DNA from 4 places in the Pseudomonas sp. Eqa60 genome. Region 3 is predicted to be linked to each of the others. Evidence: riboswitches for the same ligand, from Rfam matches in the RefSeq annotation. Region 3 holds a riboswitch; each other region holds the start of a gene.
What was found. A riboswitch is a leader RNA that binds a small molecule or an ion and turns the genes downstream of it on or off. The one in region 3 is predicted to bind cobalamin.
Positions count from the first base shown of each region.

Region 1: it holds a riboswitch for cobalamin, as region 3 does, so the genes downstream of both, KI242_RS11970 (TonB-dependent receptor) here and KI242_RS19110 (CbtB-domain containing protein) in region 3, are expected to answer to the same signal.
Region 2: it holds a riboswitch for cobalamin, as region 3 does, so the genes downstream of both, KI242_RS15690 (TonB-dependent siderophore receptor) here and KI242_RS19110 (CbtB-domain containing protein) in region 3, are expected to answer to the same signal.
Region 4: it holds a riboswitch for cobalamin, as region 3 does, so the genes downstream of both, cobO (cob(I)yrinic acid a,c-diamide adenosyltransferase) here and KI242_RS19110 (CbtB-domain containing protein) in region 3, are expected to answer to the same signal.

Region 1 covers NZ_AP024342.1:2,616,388-2,623,674, forward strand. Annotated here, with positions in the region: gene KI242_RS11970 (TonB-dependent receptor) at 1-1,737, opposite strand, end outside; cobalamin riboswitch at 1,889-2,093, opposite strand; gene KI242_RS11975 (arginine N-succinyltransferase) at 2,310-3,383, opposite strand; gene KI242_RS11980 (arginine N-succinyltransferase) at 3,433-4,449, opposite strand; gene KI242_RS11985 (APC family permease) at 4,623-5,972, opposite strand; gene KI242_RS11990 (N-formylglutamate amidohydrolase) at 6,188-6,940, opposite strand; gene KI242_RS11995 (glutamine synthetase family protein) at 6,924-7,287, opposite strand, start outside.
Region 2 covers NZ_AP024342.1:3,424,778-3,432,064, forward strand. Annotated here, with positions in the region: gene KI242_RS15665 (RidA family protein) at 1-272, opposite strand, end outside; gene KI242_RS15670 (GIY-YIG nuclease family protein) at 355-993, opposite strand; gene KI242_RS15675 (hypothetical protein) at 1,099-1,344, opposite strand; gene KI242_RS15680 (lipoprotein) at 1,563-1,904, shown strand; gene KI242_RS15685 (hypothetical protein) at 1,914-2,213, opposite strand; gene KI242_RS15690 (TonB-dependent siderophore receptor) at 2,384-4,534, opposite strand; cobalamin riboswitch at 4,644-4,849, opposite strand; gene KI242_RS15695 (NAD-dependent epimerase/dehydratase family protein) at 5,211-6,143, shown strand; gene KI242_RS15700 (bifunctional glycoside hydrolase 114/ polysaccharide deacetylase family protein) at 6,224-7,287, shown strand, end outside.
Region 3 covers NZ_AP024342.1:4,238,631-4,245,917, forward strand. Annotated here, with positions in the region: partial or broken gene cobN (cobaltochelatase subunit CobN) at 1-1,982, opposite strand, end outside; gene cobW (cobalamin biosynthesis protein CobW) at 1,986-3,056, opposite strand; cobalamin riboswitch at 3,154-3,366, opposite strand; cobalamin riboswitch at 3,508-3,735, shown strand; gene KI242_RS19110 (CbtB-domain containing protein) at 3,831-4,019, shown strand; gene KI242_RS19115 (CbtA family protein) at 4,031-4,732, shown strand; gene KI242_RS19120 (cobalamin biosynthesis protein) at 4,729-5,142, shown strand; gene cobM (precorrin-4 C(11)-methyltransferase) at 5,225-5,971, shown strand; gene nfuA (Fe-S biogenesis protein NfuA) at 6,145-6,729, opposite strand; gene KI242_RS19135 (fatty acid cis/trans isomerase) at 6,872-7,287, opposite strand, start outside.
Region 4 covers NZ_AP024342.1:5,158,943-5,166,229, reverse strand. Annotated here, with positions in the region: gene KI242_RS23160 (C40 family peptidase) at 11-544, shown strand; gene KI242_RS23155 (class I SAM-dependent methyltransferase) at 566-1,228, shown strand; gene KI242_RS23150 (sorbosone dehydrogenase family protein) at 1,231-2,550, opposite strand; gene KI242_RS23145 (hypothetical protein) at 2,621-3,202, opposite strand; cobalamin riboswitch at 3,374-3,607, shown strand; gene cobO (cob(I)yrinic acid a,c-diamide adenosyltransferase) at 3,688-4,299, shown strand; gene KI242_RS23135 (cobyrinate a,c-diamide synthase) at 4,310-5,650, shown strand; gene bluB (5,6-dimethylbenzimidazole synthase) at 5,643-6,293, shown strand; gene cbiB (adenosylcobinamide-phosphate synthase CbiB) at 6,290-7,198, shown strand; gene cobD (threonine-phosphate decarboxylase CobD) at 7,191-7,287, shown strand, end outside.

The DNA.
Region 1 (7,287 bases), 1.6 Mb from region 3:
GTAGTCGACGTTCTTTGGGCTGTCGATCTGGCCGATGTAGCGGACCGCACCACCCACGCCCCACATCCGGTCCGGGGCTTCGAAGCCCAGCCGCGAACGGGCGAAGAAACCGGGGATGTTGCTCAGGGTCACGCCGTTGCGCGACTCCAACAGGTTGCGGGTCATGTCCGCCTGCAGGGTCCATTGCGGGCTGAACTGCCAGCGCCCGTCGAGTTCGATGCCGCGCACCTTGATTCGGCCCTGGCCGTTGCTCCAGACATCGTTGGCGTCGAGGGTGATCAGGTCGTCGATCTTGCGGTGGAAGGCGCTGACGCTGGCGTTGAATTCGCCGGCCAGCAGGCTGCCCTTGTAGTCCAGGCCGAGCTCGGCATTGAGGCTCTTTTCCGGCTTGAGGTCGGGGTTGCCTTTTTCGTAGTCCTCGTTGGCGTACAGCTGCTCGGCGTTGGGCAGCTTGAAGGCGCTGCCGTACTGGCCGCGCAGTTGCCAGTGGGGCGTCAGGTCGTAGAGCGAGGTGAGCATGCCCACGGTGGCGCTTTCGCCGCCGCTGATTTTCTCGTGGCGCACGCCCAGGCTCGGGTGCCAGTCGGGCAGGGCGTCGAACACCGGGCGCAGCTGGGTGTACAGGGCATTGGCCTGGGCCTGCTTGTTATCGATCTTGAGCACGTCGTCCTGGCCCTTGAACCACTGGTTGTCGGTGCCCAATACCAGCACGTGGCCGCCGTCCAGCTCGGCCTTGCCCTCGGCCTGCAGGCCCCAGTCGGTGAAGCCCCAGTAGTCGTTGTGGTTGCGCACCTTGAGGCTGGCGTCGTCGAGGCTGTCGATCCTGGTGTAGCGGGTGTCCCAGTCGTTGACATGGCCCTTGACGAAGTAGCTGAAGCCTTCGTCCAGGCGCTGCTCGAAGGTCGCGGTGGCGATCTGCTGGATGCGGTCGTTGGTGGTTTTCCGGTTGTTCACCGGGCGGGCGAAATCCAGGTTGGCGTCGCTGTACTGGTAGAACAGTTCCAGCCGCGAAGCGTCGCCAAGGCCCTGGATCGCCTTGGCGCCGAAGGTGGTCACTTCATAGCCGCGTTTCTTGTCCCGGGTGTTGGCGTTGTAGGCGCTGTTGCGAAATGGCTGGTAGCCATCGGAGACGTTGTGGCTGACATAGGCCAACAGCCCCAGCTCGCCCAGGCCGTTGCTGAGGATCTGCTCGGCGCGGGCATCGCCGCTCCTGCCCATGAAACTGTCCAGGCCCAGGTTGACCTCGCCGGAGACGTCGCGGGTCTGCGGGCTGCGGGTGACGATGTTGATCACCCCGGACACCGCCTGTGTACCGAACAGCAGGCTCTGGCCACCCTTGAGCACCTCGATGCGCTCGATGGCGTTGGCCGGCAGGGTATCCAGGTACAGGCCGCCGTACAGGCGGTTGTTCAGGCGCACGCCGTCCAGCAGGATCAGGGTGTCGTCGTTGCGCCCGCCCAGCAGGGAGTAGGTGCCGTAGTCGAAGGGGCCATTCTTGGGCGCCACATACAGCCCCGGCACGTACATCTGCAGGACCCGGGTGATGTCGCTGCTGGGGCCGGCGCGTTCGATCTGCTGGCGGTCGATGATCTCCACCTTGCTGCCATAGCGGGCCATTTCGGCCACCGTGGTGGACTCCACCGAGGGGGCGGAAACAAATTGCTGGTCCAGCGTCAGGGGGCTGTCGTCCGCCAGCAGCAGGGGGCTGAACAGGCAGCCGAGCAGGGCGCCGCTCATGGTGCGGCGAGGTGCACGCCAGTCGCGTGCAGGCAAAGAGTCAGGTGTTGTCATTGTTGGTCTTCTCGAAAGTGTCTTCGGGAAGCACGCAGGAGAGGGTATCGGCCACGGGCACGCGACCATACCGGCCCATGCCCGCCCACCGCAGGATTGCCAAACAGACGTCACAGGCCGGTCTCCGGGCTTGCGAGTCTGGCGGCATTCGCCTTCCCATACCTTGGGTACAGTGGCCTGTTGAATGCAGCACTCGCTTACCGTTGCGGGGGCAGCACCGGACTTGCCCGAAAAGGGGCACACCGGTTTCCCGTTTCACCTCCTGCACGGCGGCAGGAGGCACCTGAAACTGGGCGGCATATGAACATCCGCCCCGGCGTTCGTCAATGTTGCGCCTGCCGCCAGGTGTTACCGGATTCATCGCCCTGACGCCTCTGTAGCCACTGCCGAGCGCGCGAGGCTGCGCAAAGGCCCGCAGGGCCTTGCTTGGCAGTCTCATGTCGAGCGCCTCAGCGGTCTTGAGATTTCGCGCCCCTGCGGGCCGTTCTTCCGAACGCGGCCCGAGCCTGCGGCAGCGGCTACAGGAGCAGGGCGCTTTGCGGAGCCAGGTGCCGCTGTGCGTGCAGGGCCGTGCGTGACTCGCAGGCCAGCAGCGGCACCGCCCGTACCGAGTCGCCCGGCTGCAGTTGCAGGCGCTTGGCAGTCAGCCGGTCCACCAGCAGGCAACCCGAAACCAGGCGCCCGGGGGCGGCGGTGATGCGGCAGCTTTCCAGGCGCCGGTTGTGGATCAGCCACACCGGCGCCTGTGCGTCCGGAGTGCCCACTAGCAGGGGCAGGGTCTGGCTCTCGCGCACGCTGCGGATCTTCGCCACCTCGGCCTCGATCAGCGGCCCGCCATCGAAGATGTCGATGCAGCCCTGATGGCTGAAGCCTTCGTCGCGCAGGATGCTCACCGCCTGTTCGGTGCTGGCGTGGGCCTGGCCGATGGCGGCCTGCGCCTGGGGGCTGAGCAGGCAGGTGTACAGCGGCTGGCGCGGCATCAGTTCGGCGATGAAGGATTTGCTGCCGTGGCTGGACAGGCGATTGGCCTGCTGGAAACCCATCTTGAAGAAGTGCCGCCCCAGGCTGTCCCAGAACGGCGAGCGGCCCTGGCTGTCGAGCTGGCCGCGCAGTTCGGCCACCAGCTTGTCGCCGAACAGCCGGGGGAATTCGGCGACAAACAGCAGGCGCGCGGTGGACAGCAGGCGGCCGGTGTAGCCCTGGCGGTGATCGCGGCGCAGGAACAGCGAGCACAGCAGCGACTGCCCGGTCATCTCGTTGCACAGGAACAGGGTCGGGATGTGCTTTTCGATGCCCAGCACCGGGGCGCTGCCGTGGGTGGTGCCGACCCGGTAGTTGTAGCAGGGCTCGCGCAGGCCGATGGCGCCGCTCAGGCCGCAGACCCCGATCACCTGCTGCTCGTCATCTTCCATGACGAACAGGTAGTCGGCATCGGCCCGCTCCACCTGGTTGGCGAAGGCTCGCTGCGCCCAGCGCACCCGATGGGCCAGGCGCTCGGGGTCGGTGGACAGGTTGTTCAGTTCGCGACAGCTACCTTCGAGCAGGCTCAAGACCGCCGGCAGATCGGTGACGCGGATCGGACGGACGATCATTGGCGGGCTCCTGGCAATGACGCCGGGCAGGGGGGCAACAGGGGCCGGTTCATAAGGCAACGCTCCGTACCGGCTCGCCCGGCGCCAGTTGCAGGGCCTGGAACATGGCCGGGTCGAGGCCGATTTCAGCGCCCGGGGCGGTGTCCAGCGCCGCGACTATGGCGCGAAAGCCCTGCAGCCGCTCGTTGCTCAGCAACCACTGCTGGCCCTGGCCGCTCTGGGGGCTGGGGTAGCTGGTGGCGACCCGGCTCTGGGCGATCGAGCGCAGTTGGTGGCTGCGCCCCTGAAGGGTCGGCCCGGCATCGAACAGGTCGACGTACTGGGTCGGCGCGAAGCCTTCGTCGATCAGGATCTGGCAGGCCTCCCGGGCATCCGGGTGAACCTGGCCGATGCAGTCCTGGGCCGCCTGCGCCAGCATCGGGATGTACAGCGGGTACTGGGGCATCAGTTCGGCGAGAAAGCCGCGGCCCTGCAGGGCGCACAGGCGCTCGGCCTCGACATAGGGCAGGTCGAAGAAGTGCTGGCCCACGGCTTGCCAGAACGGCGACTCGCCGTTGGCGTCGCTGTAGCCGACGATCTCGCTGATGCAGCTGTCGGCGAAGCGCTGGGGGTGGGCGGCGATGAACAGCAACCGCCCGCGGGAGGTGAGCTGGGCCAGTGGGGTGCCGCCCAGCGGCGGGTCGACATGGAAGCTGCGCAGCAGGGTCTGTTCGCTGAGGTCGTGGCACAGCGACAGGGTAGGCACCCCGTGCTGGATGTTCAGCTCCCGGGAACTGCTGATGAACGGGCGGTTGCGCAGGCTGTAGAACGGGCTGGCAAAACCGGCAGTGGCGAGGATGTCCGAGCAGCCGCGCAACTGGCCGCTGTCGAGGTCCTCGAGCACCAGGAAATAGTTCTCCGGGCCCTGGCTGGCATCGCTCTTGGCGAAGGAGGCCTGGGAATCGAGGATCTTGTCCCGCAGGCAGGTTTCGTCATCCACCAGGGAGGTCACGCCCAGCAGGCGTTCGCGGGCCAGGCGCCGCAGTTGGGGCAGATCGGATAACGCCACCGGACGCAAGGCCAGCATGGGTGTACTCCTGTATCAAGGGCCGCTTGCCCCGGGGGGGCAGGCACTGGCCAGACATCACTGTCGGTTACCACGCAGTTCCACGGCCGCGGCATCCGGCGGCCAGTCCCCGGGCCGCTCTTGCTGGCAGCGCCGGGGTTGGCGCGACGCCCTGGGGCGCCGCGCGGGTGCAACTAGTGCTTGAGCGGGTCGGGCAGGGCGGCGCCGCTGCCCAGCTTGTTCAGCAGGAACAGGTAGACCAGCCCGGCAAGGATCCAGATGGCGCCGAGTTTCTGCGCATCCACGCCCATGTTGTACATGATGGCGCTGACGATCACGAAGCCGATTACCGGGCAGATCAGGTGGCGCACCACCTGGCCGGACTTCTGCCGGCGCCAGTAGAAATTGATCACGGTGATGTGCAGCAGCATGAAGCCGCTCAGGGCGCCGAAGTTGACCAGGGAGGTCAGGGTGTCCACCGAGTTGATGAACAGGTAGCAGATCAGCAGCGACAGCACCGCCACCAGGTAGATGCTGATGTGCGGGGTGTTGTGCTTGGTGTGGACCTTGGCCAGCACCTTAGGCAGCTTGCCGTCGCGGGCCATGCCGAACAGCAGGCGCGATACCGCGGCCTGCGAGGTGATGGCCACCGCCACGCCCCAGGCCAGCGCGGTGGCCACTCCGGTGAGGGTCGCCAGCCAGCTGCCGGCGGCCAGTTCGGCGATTTCATAGAAGGCGGTGTCGGCGGACTTGAAGCCCATGCCGGCGGCCAGGTCGGTGGCGATCCAGGTCTGTACCACGAAGATCGCGCCCATCACCACCAGGGTGATCAGCGCGGCGCGGCCGACGCTGCGGCCCGGGTCGCCCTTGACCTCTTCGGCGAGCGTGGAGATGGCATCGAAGCCGAGGAACGACAGCACCGCGATGGACACGCCCTGCATCAGCATGCCGAAGTGGAAGTTCTCCGGGTTGTACAGCGGCGCCAGGGTCAGCTGGCCGTTGCCGGCGCCACCGTGCAGGGCATTCCAGGCGTAGAACAGGAAGATCCCCAGGACCGCCAGTTGCGCCAGCAGGAACAGGATGTTCATCCGCGCGGTGAAGGTGATACCGCGCAGGTTGACGAAGGTGGCGCTGACCAGGAACGCCAGGATGAAGCCGACCTTGGGCACTTCCGGGTACAGGTGGTTGAGCGCCATGGCCGCGTAGACGTAGAGCAGCGGCGGGATCAGCAGGTAGTCCAGGAGCATCAGCCAGCCGGCAAGAAAGCCCACATGGGGGTTGAGGCCGCGCTGGGCGTAGGAATACACCGAACCGGCGATGGGAAAGGCGCGGGCCATGGCGCCGTAGCTCAGGGCGGTGAAGACCATCGCTACCATGCCGATGATGTAGGCCAGGGGCACCATGCCCGGGGCTTCCTGGTTGACGTAGCCGTAGACCCCGAACGGGGCGATGGGAATCATGAAAATCATCCCGTAGACCACCAGGTCACGCAGGCTCAGCCCGCGCTTGAGTTCCTGTTTGTAGCCGAATTCTTCAATCTCCATGAAGCCGTTCTCCTTGAGCCTGTGTAAGTGGGTAAAGGCGGGGCCCTGCGGGTCGTCATTGACACCTCGGGCCGCGCTTTCGTGTTTGAACCTGGCAGGGTTTAAAGACACACCACAGCGGTTTTTCTAGTTGTTGTACCGGTCCTGCAAACAGCGTTTTGGCGCGCCGGGTGAGTCCTTCGGGGCGCGCCGGTGAAACCTTCCTCTCGCCGCGGCTACAGCAGCGGCGCCAGTGTATCGCTCCAGTGCTGCACCGCTTCAGGGGTACGCAGCAGATCGTTGCGCACCTCGATCAATACCGACGCCAGGCCACGGGCGTCGCCGTGCACCGGCACGGTCATGTCGCTCAACGGATCGATCTCGTAGGGCTGGTTGCCCGCCACCTTGATCGGCAGCCTCCACAGCCCTTCGAGGATCCGCGCCGCGTAGTCGGTGGCGCTGCCATACAGCACGCCGATTTCCAGCGCGCGCGGCTGCCCGTAGTAGACCGGGGTGAAGCTGTGGATCCCCACCACCCGCACTTCACGGCCCTGGGCCAGGCGCCGGTCGATGATCCTTTGCAGGCGCTGGTGAAACGGCGTGAACAGCTGCTGGCGGCGGTACTCGCGAGTGGCCTCGTCCAGCTGCTGGTTGCCCGGCACCTGATAGATCTCGCTTTGCAGCGGGATGCTGTCGGGGGCGTGGCGCGGCCGGTTGAGGTCGATCAGCAGGCGCGAGTAATTGGCCGCGATCAGGGTCGCGCCCAGGGCCTGGGACAGGCTTTGGGCCAGTTCCAGGGCGCCCGGGTCCCAGGCGATGTGTTCGCGGGCCGCCAGCGGGTCCAGGCCCAGGTCGTGCAGGGCCGGTGGAATGTAGTGGCTGGCGTGTTCGCACACCAGAATCAGCGGGTGCTCGGAGTCTTCACGGATCAGGCGGTAGGCCGGCTCGGTGTAGAACCCCAGCTCGGCGGATTTAGTACAGGTGTCCATAGTGCTCACAGAGTTGGGCAGCGGTCAGGTGCTCGGTCAGGGACACTTCCTTTTGTTTGACGGCGAAGTAGGTGGCCAGCAGGTCCTGGGGCAGGAACTGCAGCAGTTCAGTGTTGCCGCGCAGGCATTCCAGGGCCTGGGGCAGGGAGCCCGGCAGCGGCACGATGCCACTGGCCAGGCGTTGCTCGGCGCTCAGGTCCGAGGGGGCCTTGTCGGTCACCGCATTGAGCACCCGTTGCTGTTCGAGGCCCAGGCGCCCGGCCATCAGGATGACCGCCATGGCCAGGTGCGGCGAGGCGGTGGCATCCAGGGCGCGGAATTCCAGGTTGTACTGCGGCGCCACCGGC
Region 2 (7,287 bases), 810 kb from region 3:
TAGACCGCATTGAATGCCGCACGATCGGCCATGTCGGTGAGGTAGATGGTCAGGTGCATGACCCGGTCCATGGAACTGCCGGCGCGCTCCAGGGCCACTTTCAGCGCCTGCAGCGTGCATTCGCTCTGCAGGGTGATGTCCCCCAGTTCCAGGCTGCCGTCGGCGCGGGTGGGGATCTGGGTGGAGACCAGGATGCCGTTGAAACCGACCACGTCGGAGGAAATGGAATCGGCGTCCGGGTCGGGGGTGAAGCTCAGGTCTTGGTTGGCCATGGGGGTCTCTTGATTTGTGTAAGGGCGCAGCGGTCGCACTCGCTACGGTTGGTCGGAAAGATCAGTCAGGCGACAGTTCAATTTAAGACTTATGCCTTTGCGCTATGTCCATGCAGGCTTCATGAGTGAACAGGTCTGTGCAATGAATCATTGAGTACTCATCGAGTTGATGCACAAAGAGGCGAGCATTGTCCATTGGACTTCTCGAGGCCGGGAACATTTCGCTTGTCGAGCCGTCGATGAAGCTCAGGTCTGTTCGCTCAATGATTTCGTCCTTCAAACCGGAATGGCGATAACGCACCGACTCCAGATAAACAACACCGTCGCTATGAGTAAGTTTAATCGAGTGGAAGTCCGGCTTCAGGTAGTCCGGGTACTTCTTCTTCAAGTCAGGGAGTATTTCCACACCACAATTTGTCCCGATCCGAGGCACGAGATATCCGACGGATTCCTCCATTAATCCACGTATCGCTTGCCTGACTGGAATTTCAAAAAACTCGCGATTCGGTTGATAGCGAAAAGAGTCAAAACGCGTGTGCATCCGTTTTTCAACAGTTTTGCAGTCAGTCACAAGCTCGTCGTAAACGGTAATGAAATCAGTCGGCAACCCCGTACTTCGTAGATCTTTGGCCCGCTCATCAGACGTTCTCTCGGTTAATCCGATTTTGACTAATCCAGGCATGGCCGGGTTGATCATGATGTAAACAAATCCACTACTCATAAAGACGAGGCTCCAAATTGAAGTAGAAATGGCAGGGGGCCGATAACGCCTGGAGCGACTCGGTAATGGCTGTATTCGCCGATGTCATCCTTGAGTGTCTTTACGTCACTGCGAGTGGTTGAGCCATGTCTCCAGCACCCGCCGGTCCAGCTCTTCCCAGTCGGCCATGCCCAGGACCCGGGTGGTGTTCAGGCCACGCAGGTAGCCACGCAATTGATAGGCGGCGATCCGCAGGCTTTGCGGGTCGGCGCTGCTGTCACCCAGCACCTGTTCGTACTCCACCAGGTAGTCCGCCACCCGCTCACGGAATTCCGGGAGGACGGCGTCGCGAATCAAGTCAAAGGTGCGCATGGGGAAATCCTTTTTTTAGTTGTAGTCGGGCTGCCGGGCAGTCTGCCCGGGGGGCAACTATCGGTTCAAGTAATAGTGACAATCAAGCAACGCAAGTTCTGCTTTGGGCGCCAACCATGGACAATCGCCCCCGACCCAAAACCATGACCGCAACGGCAGCGCCCGTGACGCTGAACCGTTGCGCACCGAACCAGGCTGTACATTTTCAGGACTTACCGATGCGCCCTCTATTTGCTCCCGCCATGACCCTGGCCACCTTGCTGCTGGCCGGTTGCGCCACCGCGCCCAACGACCCGACGCTGGTCATGCAGACCCGGAAAACCCCGGCCGAATATGCCGAGTGCGTGGTGCCCAAGCTGCAAGGCAACGCCCAGAGCCCGACGGTTTCCCAGACCCAGCGCGGTTTTCGCATTGTCGTTGCCAGCAAGGTGGCGGCAGACAACGTACTGGAAGCCTACAAGGCGCCCAATGGCGGCAAGGTGTTCCTCTACGAGCGGCACTTGCTGGCCTCCAGCTTCGCCCCGTCGAGCTTCGAACGCGCGGCCCAGGAATGCCTGTAGCCAGCCGTGTTAAACCGCCTCTTTCAGTAACTTCTCGATCTGCGCCAGCTCCCAGGTACTGAGCAGGCTCACCGGGTCGGTGCCGAAGCGTTGCCGCGTATCGAGCTGCCAGACATCGCCTTCGGCGCTGCGGCAGCTCTGGCAGTGATGCAGATGCCGGCCATCGAAATCCAGCAGCAACTGCCAACCCTCGATATCCACCTGCACCTGGCCAGCGCCCGAATGGCTGGCGCCGGGCCGTAGGGGGTAAACGCCAAGGGCGGCATCGCGCAGGCGCTGGCAGACATCTCGGGCATTCAGGCAGGGCATGGGGCTCTCGCGGGCAGTGCAGGGACAAAGGCGCTCAGGATATCCATCGACTGCGTGGGTGCAAGTGTCGATTGGTCGCTGTCCGACGCTGGCCCGGGCCAGTGGCTGGCGAACTCACTGCACGCCTGAAATGGCGCCGCAAAGCCCAGGGCCTTGCGGCAACCCCTCGATCAGAAGCTGTAGTCGGTGGTGACGAACAACGAGCGCGGTTCACCCATCAGCCATTGCTGGCCGCTGTTCTGTTGCGCCGCGGCATAACGCCGGTCCAGCAGGTTGTTCACCTGCAGGCCCAGGCGCACATCGGGCAGGGCCTGCCAGCCGAGGTTGGCATCCAGCACCGTGTAGCCGGGTACATCGACGCTATTGGCGGTGTTGGCATAACGCGCATCGACGTAGCGCAGGCCCATGCCGGCTTCCAGGCTCGGAGCCAGGGCCTTGTTCAGCCACAGGTTGGCGGTGCGTCGCGGCACGTTGGTGGGGCGATTGCCGGCCCGGGACACCGCTTTGCCAGAGACCACCTCATCGAAGTCATCGTACTCGGCACGCACCACCGAGGCGTTGGCCGAGACTTGCCAGCCGTGATCCAGGGCCAGCTCCAGCGAGGTTTCCAGGCCGTCGGCGGATTGCTGGCCGACCTGCTGCGCCAGGCGGGTCACCGGATCGGTGGTCAAGAGCTTTTTCTTGACGATGTGGTAGGCCGCCAGGGTCCATTCGCCACGGCCGCTCCAGAACTGCTGCTTGAGCCCGAACTCGGTCTGCTTGGCTTCGGTCAGGTCCATCTGCAACTGGCTCGGGTTGAGGCTGATCAGGTTGCTGACCCCGTCTTCACTGGTGGAGTACTGGCCGTACAGCGACAGTTGATCGGTGACCGCGAACACCAGGCCGGCGCGCCAGTTGCCGCCGGTGAGGCTGCGATCGGTGCGGGTGCCGGCGCGCAGATCACTGCGATCGATATGGTTCTGGTCGCGGCGGATGCCGGTCACCAGCGACCAGCGCTCCGACAGTTGCAGGCGGTTTTCCGCAAACAGGGCGAAAGTGCGGGTGCTGCTGTCGGTCTGGGGCGAGAAGGGCGAGCGGCTCTGGAAGTAGCCCGGTGCAGGGTTCCACGGGTCGATATAGTCGCTACCGATATCCTTGTAGGGCGAGTTGTTGGCCACGCCGAAGCGAATCCTGTTGTACTCCAGGCCGACCACGGTCCTGCTGTCCAGGCCGAACAGCGAGTGGTTGAAGGTGAAGCTCTGGCGATCGCCGATCTGCTCCTGATCGTGCTTGATCTCCAGGTAGTCGCCGCGCAGCAACTGCTCCCGGGAGCTGACCCAGTTGTAGGCTTCGGCGTTGCGCCAGTGGCGGCGGCTCTTGATGTAGTAGAGCTGGTTGCTGGCGCTGAGGTTGTCGCTCAGGGTCCAGTCGGTGTTGAGCCGGGTCCATTCGTCGTTGTAGCGCTGCACGGCGTTGCGCAGGTTGTAGTTCTTGGCCCGCAGGCTGTCGCGGTATTGGCCGGCAATCAGCGGCGTGCCGAAATAGCTGGCGGGTTCGCTTTCACCGCGTTCATGGGCCAGGGTGAAACCGAGGTCGTCGGTGGCTTGCCAGCGTAGCGCCGCGCTGAGTGCCAGGCTGCGTGACTGGCCCTGGTCGACCCAGCCATTGCTCTGCTGCTGGTTCAGGGTCAGGCGGTAGCTCAGGGTGTCGGTCAGCGAGCCGCCGCTGTCCAGGCCCAGTTGCTGGCGATCATGGGAGCCATAGCCCAGGCGCAGGCGGTTGTGGATCTCACCGTCGAAGGGCTTCTTGGCAATCACGTTGATCACCGCGCCGGTGGCGCCTTCCCCGTACAGCACCGAGGCTGGGCCGCGGATCACGTCGATGCGCTCGACCATCCACGGGTCCACCGGGAAGGTCTGGCTGCCGGCGCCGGTGTACAGGCGCGCACCGTCGAACAGGGTCATCACCGAGGAGTGCCCGGTAAAGCCGCGGGCCGACAGTGCGGTATTGCCGTTGCCCGGGGTGGCGATGCTGGTGATGCCGGGGGAGCGGGTGACGGCATCCTGCACCGTGAGGTTGTTGCGGTTGCTGATGGCGTCGTTGCCCAGGCTGCTGGTGCTGGCCGGAGTCTCCAGGGCCGTGAGGTTCAGCCGCGAGCCGGCGGGCAGGGGCGTGTCCAGAGAGGTTTGCGGGGCGCTGGAGACTCCGCTCACTTGGGTCTCGGGCAAGACCAGGGAGGTTTTCTGTTCAGCCTGTGCCAGGGCCGGGTAGGCCATGCAAGGCAGGAGGGTGAAACACAGCGAGGGGCTCGCCAGGTGTTGCAGCAAGGAGGTGCGGGACATGCGATTCCTACTACTTGTAAGGAATGAATGAATCCCGGAGGGAACAACGCATAGGGAATCGCGGGCAGCCGCGCCCACGAAAACCGGACTGCGCCCGCCCACCGCGGGGTTGTCAAACGAAGTTGCAGGCCGGTCTCCGGGCTTGCGAGGGTCATGAGGCATTCACCTTCCCATGCCTTGGCACAGTGGTCTGTCGAATGCTTCGCTCGCTTACCGTTGCGGGGGCAGCGCCGGACTGATCATCGAAATGACGCACCGGCTTCCCGTTTAACCCCATGCACGGCGGCATGGGACACCTGAAACTGGCGCGCATATGAGCACTGCCGAGCCCTTGCGTCAATGGCATGTGGCCAGCTACGGCGGCGGTTTCAGCGCTTTATGCCAGGCAGGTCAATATATTGACCTATTTTTCCCGGCGCTTAAATAATCGACAAATATCGACGCATTATTGACGATTTTGCTTTTCTGACCCAGTATGTCGGCGCTGAGCGATTGATTATCTTGAGTTTTTTTGACGCCAAAGCGCTGAACTCTGCTCCGAAAATAGGCGAAACAGCCTATGGCGCAGAGCAGCCACTAAAAACATGACGGCCAGGATGGCAAGTAGCCAGGGCTGATCCGTTGGCTGTGCTAGCTTCAGACGGCGTAGCCGCGATATTTCTCTTTGGAATGATCTATGTCTGCCGAACGGGTACTGGTTACTGGGGGCGCTGGTTTTATCGGTTCTCACCTCGTGGATGCACTGCTGGCCAAGGGTTATGCGGTGCGGGTTCTGGACGACCTTTCCACGGGCAAGGTCGGCAATCTGCCCATGGGCGATGCTGGCCTGGAACTGCTGGTGGGGGATGCCGCCGATGCGGCACTTCTGGCGGATGCCGTTCAGGGCTGCGATGCCGTGGTGCATCTGGCTGCTGTGGCGTCGGTCCAGGCTTCGGTCGAAGACCCGGTGGCCACCCACCAGAGCAATTTCATCGCCACCCTGCGCCTGTGCGAGGCGATGACCGCGGCCGGTATCCGCCGCGTGGTGTTCGCCTCCAGTGCGGCGGTCTATGGCAATAACGGCGAGGGCACGCCGATTGCCGAAGACACCCCTAAATCTCCCCTCACGCCCTACGCGGCGGACAAGCTCGCCAGCGAGTACTACCTGGACTTCTACCGCCGCCAGCATGGGCTGGAACCGGTGATCCTGCGCTTTTTCAATATCTTCGGCCCGCGCCAGGACCCTTCATCGCCGTATTCCGGGGTGATCAGCATTTTCAGCGAGCGGGCCAAGGCCGGGCGGCCCATCACCCTGTTCGGCGATGGCGGGCAGACCCGCGACTTCGTCTATGTCGCGGACCTGGTGAAGATCCTGGTGCAGGGCCTGGAATGCCCCGCGCCGGCAGCCGATGCCACCAATGTCGGGCTCGGCGGGGTGACCACCCTCAACGATCTGATTGGCGCCCTGCAGCAGATCAGCGGCAAGCCGCTGCAGGTGAGCCACGGCGCGACCCGCTCCGGGGATATCCGCCATTCCAAGGCCGACAACCGCCGCTTGCGCGAGCGCTTCGACCTGGGCACGCCCAGCAGCCTGGCCGAGGGCCTGGAACGGCTTTACCGCAGCCTTTAGTTCGTTGCCTTAGGGGCGCCCGCCATGGCGGCTGCCCTAGAGCCTGATGTTGTGCAGATTGATCTACTGAAGAGTGAGTTATGGATATCGAGTTTCGCAGGGGGCATGTCTGCAAAGTGGTTCGACGCCTGTTTACCGCATTGGCCTTGTGTGCCACCAACACCCTGGTGCAGGCCGCACCCGCGGCGCCCGCCAGTGTCGGGTTCTGGTACGCCGAGCAGCCACCCTTGCAGGAGCTGGCGCAGTTCGAATGGGCAGTAGTCGAGCCCGGCCATATGGCCAGCGCCGATGTCGCCACCTTGCGCAAGCTCGGCAGCCAGCCGTTCGCCTACCTGTCGGTAGGGGAGTTCGACGGCAACCGCGCTGCCCTGGCCAAGCAGGCCCTGGCCCAGGGCGCGAGCCCCGTGCGCAACAAGGCCTGGGACAGCCAGGTGATGGACATCGCCACCCCGGCCTGGCGCGAACACCTGTTCAAGCGTGCCAAGGCGCTGCAGGACCAGGGCTACGCCGGCCTGTTCCTGGACACCCTGGACAGTTTCCAGTTGCTCCCCGAGGCCGATCGCGAACCGCAACGCAAGGCCCTGGCCTCGTTCCTGCGGGAACTGCACAGCCGGCTGCCCAACCTCAAGCTGTTCTTCAACCGGGGCTTCGAGGTACTGGGCGAGCTCGATGGCGTCGCCTCGGCCGTGGCGGTGGAATCCATCCACGCCGGCTGGGATGCCTCGGCCAAGCGTTACCGCCCGGTTTCTGAAGCCGACCGCACCTGGCTTGAAGGCGAACTCAAGCCGCTGCGCGCACGCAACATCCCGCTGGTGGCCATCGATTACCTGCCGGCCAACCGTCGGGAAGAGGCACGCAAGCTGGTCCGGCAATTGAGCCAGGAAGGCTTTATACCGGTGGTCACCACCCCGGACCTCAACGCCCTGAGCATGAGCACGGTGGAAGTCCAGCCGCGGCGCATCGCCATGCTCTATGACCCGCGCGAAGGGGAACTCTACGATCACGCCGGGCACCGCATGCTCGGTGGCCTGCTGGAGTACTTGGGTTACCGGGTGGACTACTTCCCGGTGGACGACAGCCTGCCTGCCTACAGCTTCGCCGGCCTTTACGCCGGGGTGGTGCTGTGGATGACCAGCGGCCCGCC
Region 3 (7,287 bases):
CTCGCGGTCGATATGGGTCTCGCGCACCAGCTTGAGAATGTCCCGCTGCAGCTCCCGGGCCCGGCGCGGGTCCAGCAACTGGGCTTCGTAGTATTCGTCCGCCAGCAGTTCCAGGTTGCGCAGCGGGCCATAGGTCTCGGCGCGGGTCAGGGGCGGCATCAGGTGATCGATGATCACCGCCTGGGTGCGGCGCTTGGCCTGGGCGCCCTCCCCGGGTCGTTGACGATAAAGGGATAGATGTTCGGCAACGGCCCCAGCAGCGCATCCGGCCAGCATTGCTCGGAAAGGCCCACGCCCTTGCCCGGCAGCCATTCCAGGTTGCCGTGCTTGCCGACATGGATCAGCGCGTGGGCGCCGTAGGCCTGGCGCAGCCAGAAGTAGAACGCCAGGTAGCCATGGGGCGGCACCAGGTCCGGGTCGTGGTAGACCGCGCTGGGGTCCACCTGGTAACCCCGGGCCGGCTGGATACCGACGAAGGTCAGGCCAAAGCGCAGGCCGGCGATCATCATCCGCCCGTTGCGGCACATCGGGTCCTGCTGCGGCGTGCCCCAGCGCGCCAGCACCGCTTGGCGGTTGGCTTCGGGCAGGGCCTGGAACAGCGTCAGGTAGTCGGCCATGGCCAGGCTTTGCTGGCAGGGGCGCTGGTCGAGGCTGTCCAGGTCGTTGCTCACCCCACCCAGCAACTGCTGGATCAACTCGGTGCCGCTGGCGGGCAGTTCGGCCGGCAGCGGATAGCCTTCGGCGTGCAGTGCCTTGAGGATGTTCAGCGCCGCCGCCGGGGTGTCCAGGCCTACACCGTTGCCGATGCGCCCGTCCCGGGTCGGGTAGTTGGCCAGTACCAGGGCCACGCGTTTGTGGCCGTTGTCCAGGCGCCCCAGTTCGACCCAGCGCCGGGCCAGTTCGGCGACGAAATCCATGCGTTCGGGCTGGCCGCGATAGCAGACCACGTCCGACTGGCTGCGCTCGCTGCGCCAGGCCAGGTCCTTGAAGCTGATGGGCCGGCTGATGATGCGCCCGTCCAGTTCCGGCAAGGCGATGTGCATGGCCAGGTCCCGCGGCCCCAGGCCCTGCTCGCTGTCACGCCAGCCCGGTTCGTTGTCCTGGGCGCAGATCGCCTGGATCACCGGGATATTGCGGCGGAACGGCCGCAGGTGCGGGGCTTCGGGGCTGGACTGGGCAAAGCCGGTGGTGTTGAGGATCACCCCGGCCGCGGTTTCATCCAGCCAGTCTTCCACCTGGCTCAGGCAGCCCGGCTCCTTGAGGCTGGCCACCGCTATCGGCAAGGGGTTGAGGCCCGCCGCCAGCAAGCGCTGGCAGAACAGGTCGATAAAGCCGGTGTTGGCCGCCTGCAGGTGGGAGCGGTAGAACAGCAGCGCTGCCACGGCTTGCCCCGGCTGCCAGTCGGCCTGCCAGTCACTGAGGGCAGCCTGGCTTTTGTGCGGGTGGTAGATCGCCGTGCGTGGCAGGGCCTGCGGTTCGCTCCAGGGGTAGTCGCGCCCCAACAGGCCGCTGGCCAGGCAGCGGTAGAAGTTCAAGGCGTTATCGCGGCCGCCCTGGCGCAGGTATTGCCACAGGCGATCACGCTCGATGGGGCCCACGGTGCTCAGGTCGCCGAGTTCCGGGTCGGGGCGGTCGTCCCCCGGCACCAGGATCAACTGCACCCCGCGCTGGGACAGCTCCACCAGCCGCTCGACGCCGTAGCGCCAGTAGGCGATGCCACCGTGCAGGGAAATCAGGATGACCTTGGCGTGGCGCAGCACCTGGTCCACATACAGGTCCACCGAGGCGTGGTTCTGCACCTGCATCGGATTGGCCAGGCGAAAGCTGGGGTAGTCCTCGGGCAATTGCTCGGCGGCGTCCGCCAGCAGCGCCAGGCTGGAATCGCCGCTGCACAGGATCACCAGCTCGGCGGGGGTTTGTCCCAGGTCGGCAATGTTGTCATCCGACACGAAACCGCCGGGCTGGGTCCTGAGCAGATGCATGGCTTAGACGCTGAGTGCGGCGCGCAGTTGCGCTTCGAGCTGGGCGGCGTCCAGTTCCTGGCCGATCAGCACCAGGCGCGTGGTACGGGCCTCGTCGGCGCCCCACTTGCGGTCGAAGTGCTTGTCGAAACGGGTGCCCACGCCCTGGATCAGCAGGCGCATCGGCTTGTTGGGGATGGCGGCGAAACCCTTGACCCGCAGGATGCCGTGCTTGACCACCAGTTGGGTCAGGGCGTCCAGCAGCAGGCTTTCGTCGGCCTGGGGCAGCTCGATGGAGATGGAATCGAAGGCGTCGTGATCGTGGTCGTCGTGATCGTCATCGCCGTCATGGTGATGGTCGTGGTGACTGTGGCGGCCGTCGATGTGTTCCTCGGAACCGGCACCCAGGCCCAGCAGCACATCCAGGGGCAGGCGACCGCTGCTGGCTTCGATGACCTTGACCGCCGGCGGCAGCTCCTCGGCCACTTCCAGGCGCACCTTGGCCAGGTCTTCGGGGCTGATCAGGTCGGTCTTGTTGAGGATCACCAGGTCGGCGCTGGACAGCTGGTCGGCGAACAGCTCATGCAGCGGCGATTCGTGGTCCAGGTTGGGGTCGAGCTTGCGCTGGGCGTCCACTTGATCGGGGAAGGCGGCGAAGGTGCCGGCGGCCACGGCCGGGCTGTCGACCACGGTGATCACCGCATCGACGGTGCAGGCACTGCGGATTTCCGGCCACTGGAAGGCCTGGACCAGAGGCTTGGGCAGCGCCAGGCCGGAGGTCTCGATGAGGATGTGGTCCAGGTCGCCGCGGCGCGCCACCAGTTCGCGCATCACCGGGAAGAACTCCTCCTGCACGGTGCAGCACAGGCAACCGTTGGCCAGCTCGTAGACTCGGCCGCTGGCCTCTTCCTCGGTGCAGCCGATGGCGCATTGCTTGAGGATTTCGCCGTCGATGCCCAGTTCGCCGAATTCGTTGACGATCACCGCAATGCGCCGGCCCTGGGCATTGTCCAGCATGTGCCGCAACAGGGTGGTTTTGCCCGAGCCGAGGAAGCCGGTGACGATGGTGACGGGAAGTTTGGCCAGTGTTTTCATCGGATGCCCTTTGGCAAAAGGAGGCGGGCAAACGGGACGAGAACCGCAACGCCGGGCGCGCGGAGATTTCGCCACCGGATCACCCCGCCCGGTTGTAGTGAGAATCTTGGATCGAGGCAGGTCTCCTGGCTGAGGGCTTGCCAGTCGTCGGACCGGCGATTGCTGCGCCTTCCCACCGGCGTCGTCGACGCCCATGCAGTGGCCTTGCAGCAATCGAACCCTTCACAGTTGCGGGGGCAGCCGCGGCATCGACCGCGTTCCCTTCTTAGCTTCGACCCGTGGCCGAAGAACCTCGAAAGCGCAAGGCTACGCAGAGCCAGGGGGACGGTCAATCGACAATGCGCCCGTAGCAGCCGGCTTGCCGGCGAAAGGGCCATTGAACCTTGCACGAGCGCGGCGCACACCTGCGCAGCGGTCACGGCAATTGACGCCCCTGCCCCGCCCATGATCTCCTACACACCTTGTTACGGGTGCCCCTTACAGGGTGAAACGGGAAACCGGTGAATCACGTGCTTTACTACAAAAGCCGTGGCCAGTCCGGTGCTGCCCCCGCAACGGTAAGCGAGCGAAGTGTCAGATCCACTGTGCCAAGGCATGGGAAGGCGACACTTGCCGGCACGGCATGACACAGCCCTGCCCCTCGCAAGCCCGGAGACCGGCCCGCAACACTTACATAACAACCCGCGGTGGGCGGGCGCTGTTGCAAACCCTGCGTGGCCATCACGCGGGGTTTTCCTGCGCCTCTACCCCGCTGACACTCCAGAGGGAAGCGCCATGTCGATCATCAGCAGCACCAGCCACTCCGCCAGCACGACCTCCACCCTGAGCCAGCGCCTGGTGGCCGCCATCGGCGCCTCGATCCTCGGCGCGTGCCTGGTGTACTTCGCCGGCTTCTCCCACATCGAGGCGGTGCACAACGCGGCCCACGACACCCGCCACAGCGCCGCCTTCCCTTGCCATTGAGACCTGCCGACATGATCAAGCGTATCGCGCAAACCGCAGGTTTCACCGGCCTCTTGGCCGCCCTGCTGCTGACCCTGCTGCAAAGCTTCTGGGTCGCCCCGTTGATCCTGCAGGCGGAAACCTATGAAAAGGCCCCAGCGGCCGAAGTCCATGAGCACGCCGAAGGCGCCATGGCCGCCCACAGCCACGATGCCGAAGCCTGGGAGCCGGAAGACGGCTGGCAGCGTGTGCTGTCCACCACCGGAGGCAATCTGGTGGTGGCCGTGGGCTTCGCCCTGATGCTGGCCGGCCTCTACACCCTGCGCGCGCCGAACCGCACGTCCCAGGGGCTGCTCTGGGGCCTGGCCGGCTACGCCACCTTCTGCCTGGCGCCGACCCTGGGCCTGCCGCCGGAACTGCCAGGCACCGCCGCAGCCGACCTGGCACAGCGGCAGATCTGGTGGGTCGGCACCGCCGCCTCCACCGCCGTGGGCCTTGCCCTGATCGTGTTCGCCGGCAACTGGCTGCTGAAACTGCTGGGCGCGGCCATCATCGCCGTGCCTCACGTGATCGGCGCGCCACAACCGGAAGTGCATTCGATGCTGGCCCCGGAAGAACTGGAGGCACAATTCAAAATCGCCTCACAGTTGACCAACGCCGCCTTCTGGCTGGCCCTCGGGCTAATCAGCGCCTGGTTGTTCCGGCGCAGGAACACGGATCAGTACTCGGCATGATCGAAGTAAGCGCAGCGCCGACCCTGGTGGTCGGCCTGGGCTGCCAGAAAGGCTGCCCGGTGACCACGCTGCGCGCCTTGCTCGACCAGGTCCTGGCGGCGCACCAGTGGCAGGCCCGGCAGGTCCTGGCCCTGGCCAGCATCGACCTCAAGCGCAACGAACCCGGCCTGCTGCAACTGGCGGAGCAACTGGAACTGCCGCTGACCTGTTTCAGCAGCGGCCAGCTCGCCCCCTTTGCCCTGCGCCTGAGCCACCGCTCGCAAATCGCCTTCGAACGTACCGGCTGCTACGGCGTGGCCGAAAGTGCCGCCCTGGCCCTGGCCGAACAGCTGTCACCCGGCCCGGCCACACTGCTTGTTCCCCGGCAAAAATACGCCCAAGCCACCCTGGCATTGGTCGCCGCCCGGTAGAATCCCCGATAATCCCCGCCTTCGATCATGAGCAATCTTCATCTGAAGCACGGCTCCCGACCTTTTTTCACAGGACACAGCCATGACTGTCTATTTCATCGGCGCCGGCCCCGGCGACCCGGAACTGATCACCGTCAAGGGCCAGCGCCTGATCCATCGTTGCCCGGTGATCATCTACGCCGGCTCCCTGGTCCCCCAGGCAGTGCTCGACGGGCACCGCGCGGAGCGGGTGATCAATAGCGCCGAACTGCACCTGGAGCAGATCATCGAGGCCATCAAGCAGGCCCATGCCCGGGGCCAGGACGTGGCCCGGGTGCATTCCGGCGACCCGAGCCTGTATGGCGCCATCGGCGAGCAGATCCGCTGCCTGCGGGAGCTGGGCATCCCCTTCGAGATCATCCCCGGGGTCACCGCCACCGCCGCCTGCGCTGCCCTGCTGGGGGCCGAACTGACCCTGCCGGACGTCTCCCAAAGCGTGATTCTTACCCGCTACGCGGACAAGACCGCGATGCCTGTCGGCGAGGATTTCGCCAGCCTGGCGGCCCACGGCGCCACCATGGCCATCCACCTGGGGGTCAATCACCTATCGAAGATCGTTGCCGAGTTGCTGCCCCACTACGGCGCAGACTGCCCGATTGCAGTGGTGCACCGCGCCACCTGGCCGGATCAGGACTGGGCCCTGGGAACCCTGGCGGACATCGTCGATCAGGTGGCGGCCAAGGGTTTTCGGCGCACGGCACTGATCCTGGTGGGCCGGGTGCTGGCCACGGATGCATTCAGCGAATCGTCGCTGTACCGCGCCGGGCACGCACACCTCTACCGCCCTTGACTCCCTTTGCGGGAGCAGGCTTGCCAGCGAAGGCGATCTGGGAATTGGTGCAAGGCTCTAGGGCCCTTTCGCCGGCAAGCCGGCTCCTACGGAGGCTTTTGGGGGGAGCTGGCTTGGGGGCATAAAAAAACGGCGCTCACGGGGCGCCGTTTTTTCAAGTCGCAGCGAACGCCTTAGTAGTAGGCGTTTTCTTTCTGCGTGTGGTCGGTGACGTCACGTACGCCCTTGAGCTCCGGAATGCGCTCGAGCAGGGTGCGCTCGATGCCTTCCTTCAAGGTCACGTCGGCCTGGCCGCAGCCCTGGCAACCGCCGCCGAACTGCAACACGGCAATGCCGTCCTCGACCACGTCGATCAGGCTGACCTGGCCGCCGTGGCTGGCCAGCCCCGGGTTGATCTCGGTTTGCAGGTAGTAGTTGATGCGCTCGTTGACCGGGCTGTCGGCATTGACCATCGGCACCTTGGCGTTGGGCGCCTTGATGGTCAGCTGGCCGCCCATGCGGTCGGTGGCGTAGTCGACCACCGCATCATCGAGGAAACCTTCGCTGAAGGCGTCGATGTAGGCGGTGAAGCTTTTCAGGCCCAGGGCCTTGTCTTCGGGTTTCTCTTCGCCCGGCTTGCAATAGGCGATGCAGGTCTCGGCGTACTGAGTCCCTGGCTGGGTGATGAAGATGCGGATGCCAATCCCCGGGGTGTTCTGCTTGGATAGCAGATCAGCCAGATAATCGTGGGCGGCGTCGGTAATGGTTATGGCGCTCATGGTGGTTCCTCGCAGACGTGGGCGCAGTTTACGCCAATCCAAGCCGCTGACAAAGTCCTAGTATTTTTGTCGGGATAGACTTTGGTATAGAGCGTCCCCGGGCCGCGCCAAGGCGCAGTCCGGGGGCGATGACAGCTCTATGTCAGAGGTTTTCGTAACGGTTCATGTCCAGGACCCCGGCTTCCACCGGGTCGGTTTCCTGCAGGTAGCGGGTCTGGTCATGGAAGTACTGCCAGAACTGCGGATGGCTGCGGCGGATGCCCCAGCGCTCGACGATCCTCTCGAAGCTGGCGGCGTCCCGGGCCGCCTGCATGGCGTCGACGAACTCCGGCACTTGCCCGGCCGGTACGTTGAACATGAAGTTCGGATAGCTGCTGAGAATCCCCGGGAATATGGTCAGGGTGTCCAGCCCCGGCTGATAGCGCAGCGACTCGCCGAGCATGAAGGCCACGTTACTGTGGGCGCGGTTGCGCAGCATGCTGTAGAACTCGCGCTTGCCGCTGGCGGTCTGGACACGCAGCAGGGTCGCTTCCGGCAACTGTTCGATGACCTTGAGGC
Region 4 (7,287 bases), 920 kb from region 3:
TGTCCAGCTTATGTCGACCTCAGCCCGTTTTGCTCTTATTGCCCTCGCAGCGCTGCTCAGCGCCTGTGCCAGCCGTACCCCGCCGCCTGCGCCTGTGGTGCGTGCTCCGGTGTTCAACTCCTCCCAAACCTTCTCTCCGGTTGCCGAAGACGTGCTGTTCCGCGCCCTTGGGCTGGTGGGCACGCCTTATCGCTGGGGCGGCAACACCCCGGATTCCGGTTTCGACTGCAGTGGCCTGATCGGTTACGTCTACCGCGATGCGGCGGGTATTTCCCTGCCGCGTTCAACCCGGGAAATGATCGGCATGCAGGCGCCGGATGTGGGCAAGAACGCGCTGCAGACCGGCGATCTGATCTTCTTCGCCACCAATGGCGGCTCCCAGGTCAGCCATGCGGGCATCTACGTGGGGGAAGGGCGCTTCGTGCATGCGCCGGCTACCGGCGGCACGGTGAAGCTCGACAGCCTGTCCAAGGCCTATTGGCAGAAGGCCTACCTGAGCGCGAAGCGCGTCCTGCAGCCAGAACACCTGGCGCGCAATCCCTAATCTTCTCTGGTCGAGGTGCCTGTGACCGCTCGGACGCTGAACCTCGACGATGCCCTCTACCATTACCTGCTGGACGTTTCCCTGCGTGAAACGCCCCTGCTGCGTCGTCTGCGGGATGAAACCCAGGCAATGCCCACCGCCCGTTGGCAGGTGGCGCCCGAGCAGGGCCAGTTCCTCGCGTTGCTGGTGAAGTTGACCGGCGCCCGTCGCGTGCTGGAGGTCGGCACCTTCACCGGCTACAGCGCCCTGTGCATGGCCCAGGCGCTGCCTGAAGACGGTTCTCTGATCTGCTGCGACATTCCCGGCGACTACAACGCTACGGCCCTGCGCTACTGGCAGGAGGCGGGGGTGGGCCAGCGCATCGAACTGCGCCTGGCCCCGGCCCTGGATACCCTGGCCAGCCTGGAGCGAGCGGGGCAGCTTGGCTGTTTCGACCTGATCTTCATCGATGCCGACAAGGCCAACTACCCGGCCTACCTGGAGGTCGCGCTGGGCCTGCTGCGCGTTGGCGGGCTGCTGGTGTTCGATAACACCCTGTGGAGCGGGCGCGTGCTGGAGACCGATTCCCTGAGCGAGGATACCCGAGCCATCCAGGCGCTCAATCGCGCCTTGAAGGATGACTCGCGTATCGATCTGTCGCTGCTGCCGCTGGGAGATGGTCTGACGCTGTGCCGCAAGCGTTGAGCCTAGGGGGCTTTGGCGGCGGAGACTCGCCAGATCTTGTTGCCGACATCGTCGGCCACCAATAACCCGCCTTGCTGGTCGATCACCACTCCGACCGGGCGTCCCATGGCCTTCTCGTCGGCATTGAGAAAGCCGCTAAGCACATCGATCGGCGCTCCATTGGGCTTGCCGGCGCTGAATGGCACGAAAATCACCTTGTAGCCGCTATGGGGTTTGCGGTTCCAGGAACCGTGCTGGCCGATGAAGGCGCCTTCGGTGAAGGGGGCGGGGAGCTTGCTGCCGTCGGCGAAGGTCAGCCCCAGCGACGCGGTGTGCGGGCCTACCGCGTAGTCCGGGGCGATGGCCTTGGCCACCAGGTCGAGGTTCTGCGGCTCGACCCGTACATCCACATGTTGCCCGTAGTAGCTGAAGGGCCAGCCATAGAACGCGCCATCCTTGACCGAGGTGATGTAGTCCGGCACTAGGTCGCTGCCGATTTCGTCCCGCTCGTTGACTGCGGTCCAGAGTGCGCCGCTGGCCGGCTCCCAGGCCAGGCCATTGGGGTTGCGCAGGCCGGTGGCGAACAGGCGGTGCTGGCCGCTTTCACGGTCCACCTCCCAGATCGCCGCTCGGCCTTGCTCCTTGTCCAGGCCGTTTTCGCCGACGTTGCTGTTGGAGCCCACGGTGACGTAGAGCTTGCTGCCGTCCTTGCTGGCGCTAACGTTCTTGGTCCAGTGATGGTTGAGGGTGCCGCCGGGCAGGTCGACCACCTTGGTGGCGGCTGCGCTGATCTGGGTGTCGCCGCTCTGATAGGGAAAGCGCAGTAGCTTGTCGGTATCGGCCACATACAGGTCATTGCCCACCAGGGTCATGCCAAAGGGCGAATTGAGGTTCTCCAGAAACACTGTGCGGGTCTCCGCCACACCATCGTGATCCTGGTCCCTTAGCAGGGTGATGCGGTTGGCGCTGGGCACGGCCGCCCCGGCACGGCCCATGATCTTGCCGGCGATCCAGCCGCGAATGCCCTGGCTGTCATCCGGTTTGGGCGGGGCGTTGGTTTCCGCCACCAGCACATCGCCATTGGGCAGGACGTAGAGCCAGCGTGGATGGTCGAGGTTCTCGGCGAAAGCCTTGACTTGGGTGCCGGCCGCGGCCTGGGGTTTTGCACCTTGCGGCCAGCCGATGGCGGGGGCGATGTTGACCGTGGGGATCAGCGTCGGGTTAGGTTCTGGCAGCTTGGGGTTGGGGCCGGTGCCGTCGGATACCTGCAGGCTGGAAGTTTCGCCGCAGGCGGCGAGGCCGGCGGCGATGGCGATCAGTAGGCTGTGCTGAAGCTTGAGCATGCGAATTTCCCTATGAGTGCACGGACGTCGTAGTCATAGAGAAGCATAGCCAGTCGATGGTTCCGCCCGATCAGCGGGCCTCCTTGAAGAGCACGGCGACGCCCGGGTGGTAGTGGCCGGCCTCGTTGTGCAGCTTGCGATAGGCATAGGGGAAGTACCAGGCCACGGCGCAGCAGTGCTCCTTCTGCAGTTCGTCGAGCATGTCCTGGAGCTCTTCCGGCGTAGCGCTGTGCTGGGATTTTTGTGGGGCAACGAACAGGCAACCCAGTCTCAGGTCGCTGGCGTAGCTGATCTTTCTTGCATCCTGGGCAACGTCCAGCAGTGCCTGGGTCAGGTTCAGGCTGTTGACCCTTGGCCAGCGCTGGGTGGCGTGTATGTAGGCGCGCTCTTCCTTGGTGGCCAGGTACAGGTCGGTGCGGGCGTTGCGCGCACCTTCTTCCTGCTGTTTCCTGCTGGGGCTGTGTTCCAGGCTGACCATCTCGGCCATCCAGGCCGCCGCGCTGAGCAGCCCGAGATTGGCCTGCTCGTCGAACCAGTAGGGCGTTTCGTTATCGCCGCGAACCGCGTTGTAGCGATCGATGCAATCGAACCAGCGTTCCAGCATCGGGCGCAGGAATTCCAGCTTCGGATTGCTGATGATCATGCCTTGCATCGAACTTACCCCTTATTGTTGTGTGGTTGGCGCCGGGGGCGCTGAAAAGTGGCTATTTGATATCATTGCTCTGAGTGTGGCACAAGATTGGCGTCAGTTTATTGATGCAGTGCAGTTTTGTGCCGGGGGCGACGGCCGGCTTTAATTGACGCTCCACCCCCAACCCTCTAACCTTCGCGACTTGTTTCAGGTGCTCTGTGGCCGGTGGCCGACAGAGTGAAACAGGGAAGCCGGTCAGGGTCTGTTCCAATGATGGAGCCGACGACGATTCCGGCGCTGCCCCCGCAACGGTAGATGAGTCAAGACTGCGCCTGACGCCACTGTGTCAATGACACGGGAAGGCGCGCAGTCCGGCAGCCATGCCGCTCATGAGCCCGGAGACCGGCCTGATCCATCCAACGGCATCACGGTGGGCGATGCCAGGCTAGCGCCGTCTGTTCCTTTTCCCTGCCCCCCGTTCCCCAGCCCCAACGGAGAGCTGCCCCATGAGTGAATCCCCCGATCGTGACGAGCGCCATCTGGCGCGCATGTTGCGCAAAAAAGCCGTGATCGATGAACGCATTGCCAACTCGCCCAACGAATGCGGCCTGCTGCTGGTATTGACCGGCAACGGCAAGGGCAAGAGCAGCTCGGCCTTCGGCATGCTGGCGCGGTCCATGGGCCACGGTATGCAGTGTGGCGTGGTGCAGTTCATCAAGGGGCGTAACAGCACCGGCGAAGAACTGTTCTTCCGGCGTTTCCCCGAGCAGGTGCGCTTTCACGTGATGGGCGAAGGCTTTACCTGGGAAACCCAGGATCGCCAGCGCGATATTGCTGCGGCTGAAGCCGCCTGGGCGGTTTCCAGGGAGTTGCTGAGCAACCCGGATATTGGCCTGGTGGTGCTCGACGAACTGAACATTGCCCTCAAGCACGGCTACCTGGATCTGGATCAGGTGCTCAGTGACCTGCAGGCACGTCCGCCCATGCAGCATGTGGTAGTGACCGGTCGCGGCGCCAAGCCGGAGATGATCGAGCTGGCCGATACCGTGACCGAGATGGGCATGGTCAAGCACGCCTTCCAGGCCGGGATCAAGGCGCAGAAAGGTGTCGAGCTGTGAGCGTGAATTCATGACTGATGTTCGTCATTGCCCGGCAGTGTTGATCGCCGCACCGGCTTCCGGCCAGGGCAAGACCACGGTGACCGCGGCCCTGGCCCGCTTGCACCGAAACCGGGGGCGCAAGGTCCGGGTTTTCAAGTGCGGCCCGGATTTCCTCGACCCGATGATTCTTGAGCGCGCCAGTGGTGCCGCCGTGTACCAGTTGGACATGTGGATGGTGGGCGAGCAGGAAAGCCGCCGTCTGCTCTGGGAGGCGGCGGGAGAGGCCGACCTGATTCTGATCGAAGGGGTCATGGGCCTGTTCGATGGCACCCCTTCCAGCGCCGATCTGGCGCGGCATTTCGGCGTGCCGGTGCTGGGGGTGATCGATGGCACCGCCATGGCCCAGACCTTCGGCGCCCTGGCTCTGGGCCTGGCGCGCTACCAGCCGGACCTGCCGTTTGCCGGGGTGCTGGCCAACCGGGTTGGTACCCTGCGCCATGCGCAGTTGCTGGAAGGCAGCCTGACGGAAGGCTTGCGCTGGTATGGCGCCTTGTCCCGGGAAACCGATATCGAGCTGCCCAGCCGCCATCTGGGGCTGGTGCAGGCCAGCGAGCTGAATGATCTGGACCTGCGCCTGGATGCCGCCGCCGAGGCCCTGGCCAGCAGTTGCCAGGTGGAACTGCCGCCAGCGGTGAGTTTTGCTTCACCCACGCCGGTGGATTGCGCGCCGCTGCTGAAGGGCGTGCGGATTGCCGTGGCGCGGGACGAGGCGTTTGCCTTCACCTATGGCGCCAGCCTCGATCTGTTGCGAGCCATGGGGGCGCACTTGAGCTTCTTCTCGCCGATCCACGATACCCAACTGCCCGACGCGGACAGCCTGTACCTGCCCGGCGGCTATCCCGAGTTGCACCATCAGGCCCTGGCCCGCAACAGCCGCATGCTGCAGGCCATTCGTGCCCATCACGCGGCCGGCAAGCCGCTGCTCGCCGAGTGCGGCGGCATGCTCTACCTGCTGGACTCCCTGACCGATGTCGAAGGCCAGCGTGCCGAGCTCCTGGGCCTGCTGCCCGGAGATGCGGTAATGCAGAAGCGCCTGGCGGCACTGGCCTTGCAAGCGGTGGAGTTGCCCGAAGGCAATCTGCGCGGCCACACCTATCACCATTCCCTGACCAGCACCGAGCTGCTGCCCATCGCCCGTGGGCTCAGCCCCAACGGCGGGCGCGGCGCGGAAGCGGTGTATCGCCAGGGACGGATGACGGCCTCTTATGTGCACTTCTATTTCCCGTCCAATCCGGCGGCGGTGGCGGCGTTGTTTGCGCCGGGCGCGCCTGTTCAGCCGGTTTTAGCCGAGGGCGTGGCGGGTGAGTGAGCAGGGGTTCTCTGAGGCGCAGCGCGAGGGGGTCTATCGGGCCATCGCTGAGCGCCGCGACATGCGTCATTTCGCGGGTGGCAGTGTCGAGCCGGCAGTGCTGCGGCGCTTGCTGGAAGCAGCGCATCAGGCGCCCAGTGTCGGGTTGATGCAGCCCTGGCGTTTTATTCGCATCAGCGACCGCCTGTTGCGCAAGCACATCCAGCAGTTGGTGGAGGCGGAGCGGGTGCGCACCGCCCAAGCCCTGGGTGAGCGTTCCGACGAGTTCATGAAGCTCAAGGTCGAAGGCATCAGCGATTGTGCCGAGGTGCTGGTGGCCGCCTTGATGGATGACCGCGAACGACACATCTTCGGCCGTCGGACCCTGCCGGAGATGGACCTGGCGTCCCTGTCCTGCGCCATCCAGAACCTGTGGCTGGCGGCCCGCAGCGAAGGCCTGGGAATGGGGTGGGTGTCTTTGTTCGATCCTCAGGCCCTGGCCGATCTGCTGGGGCTGCCGGCAGGTGCCAAGCCCGTGGCCGTGCTGTGCCTGGGCCCGGTCACCGAATTCTACCCGGCGCCGATGCTGGCACTGGAAGGCTGGGCGCAACCGCGGCCGCTGAGTGAGTTGTTGTATGAGAATTACTGGGGAGTGAGTCAATGAGTGTGGCCTTGCTGAGTGTCGCCGGGGTCGCGCTGGATGCGCTGCTGGGCGAACCCAGGCGCTGGCATCCGCTGGTGGCGTTCGGCCGTGTGGCCGATCGTATCGAGCAACGTTTCAACTCCGCCGGCCGTGGCTGGCGCAGCCATGGCGTCACCGCCTGGGTGCTGGCGGTGGTGCCCCTGACCCTGGTGGCCACAGCGCTGTCCTGGTTGCCCTACGTCGGCTGGCTGGTGGAAATCCTGGCGTTGTACTGCGCCTTGGGCCTGCGCAGCCTCGGCGAGCATGTGGAGCCGGTGGCCCAGGCGTTGCGCAGTGACGATCTGGAAGAAGCGCGCCGCCGGGTGGGGTTTCTGGTGAGTCGCCAGACCAGCGAGCTGGACGCCACCGAAGTGGCCCGCGCGGCCACCGAATCGGTGCTGGAAAACGGCAGCGACGCGGTGTTCGCCGCGCTGTTCTGGTTTGCCGTGGCCGGCGCGCCCGGGGTGGTGCTCTACCGTCTGAGCAATACCCTGGATGCGATGTGGGGCTACCGCAACGAGCGCTTCGAACGTTTTGGCTGGGCTGCGGCGAAGATTGACGACCTGCTCAATTACATTCCCGCGCGCCTGGTGGCCCTGACTTACGCCTTGCTGGGCAAGACCCGGCTGGCACTCAAGTGCTGGCACCGCCAGGGCCCGACCTGGGACAGCCCGAATGCTGGCCCGGTGATGGCGGCCGGGGCGGGCGCCCTGGGAGTGGAACTGGGTGGCGCAGCGATTTATCACGGTGAGCTGCATCAGCGCCCGCAACTGGGTGAAGGCGAGCCGGCCAGTGCCGGTTCCATTGATCGTGGCTGGCAGCTGGTGCAGCGGGGTGTCTGGCTGTGGCTGCTGATTCTTTGCCTGGGGGCTGAATTCTATGCTTGAGCACGGCGGACGACTGCGCAAGGCGGCCGAGCAATACGGGATTGCCGAAGATGCCTGGCTGGACTTGTCCAGCGGGTTGGCGCCCTGGC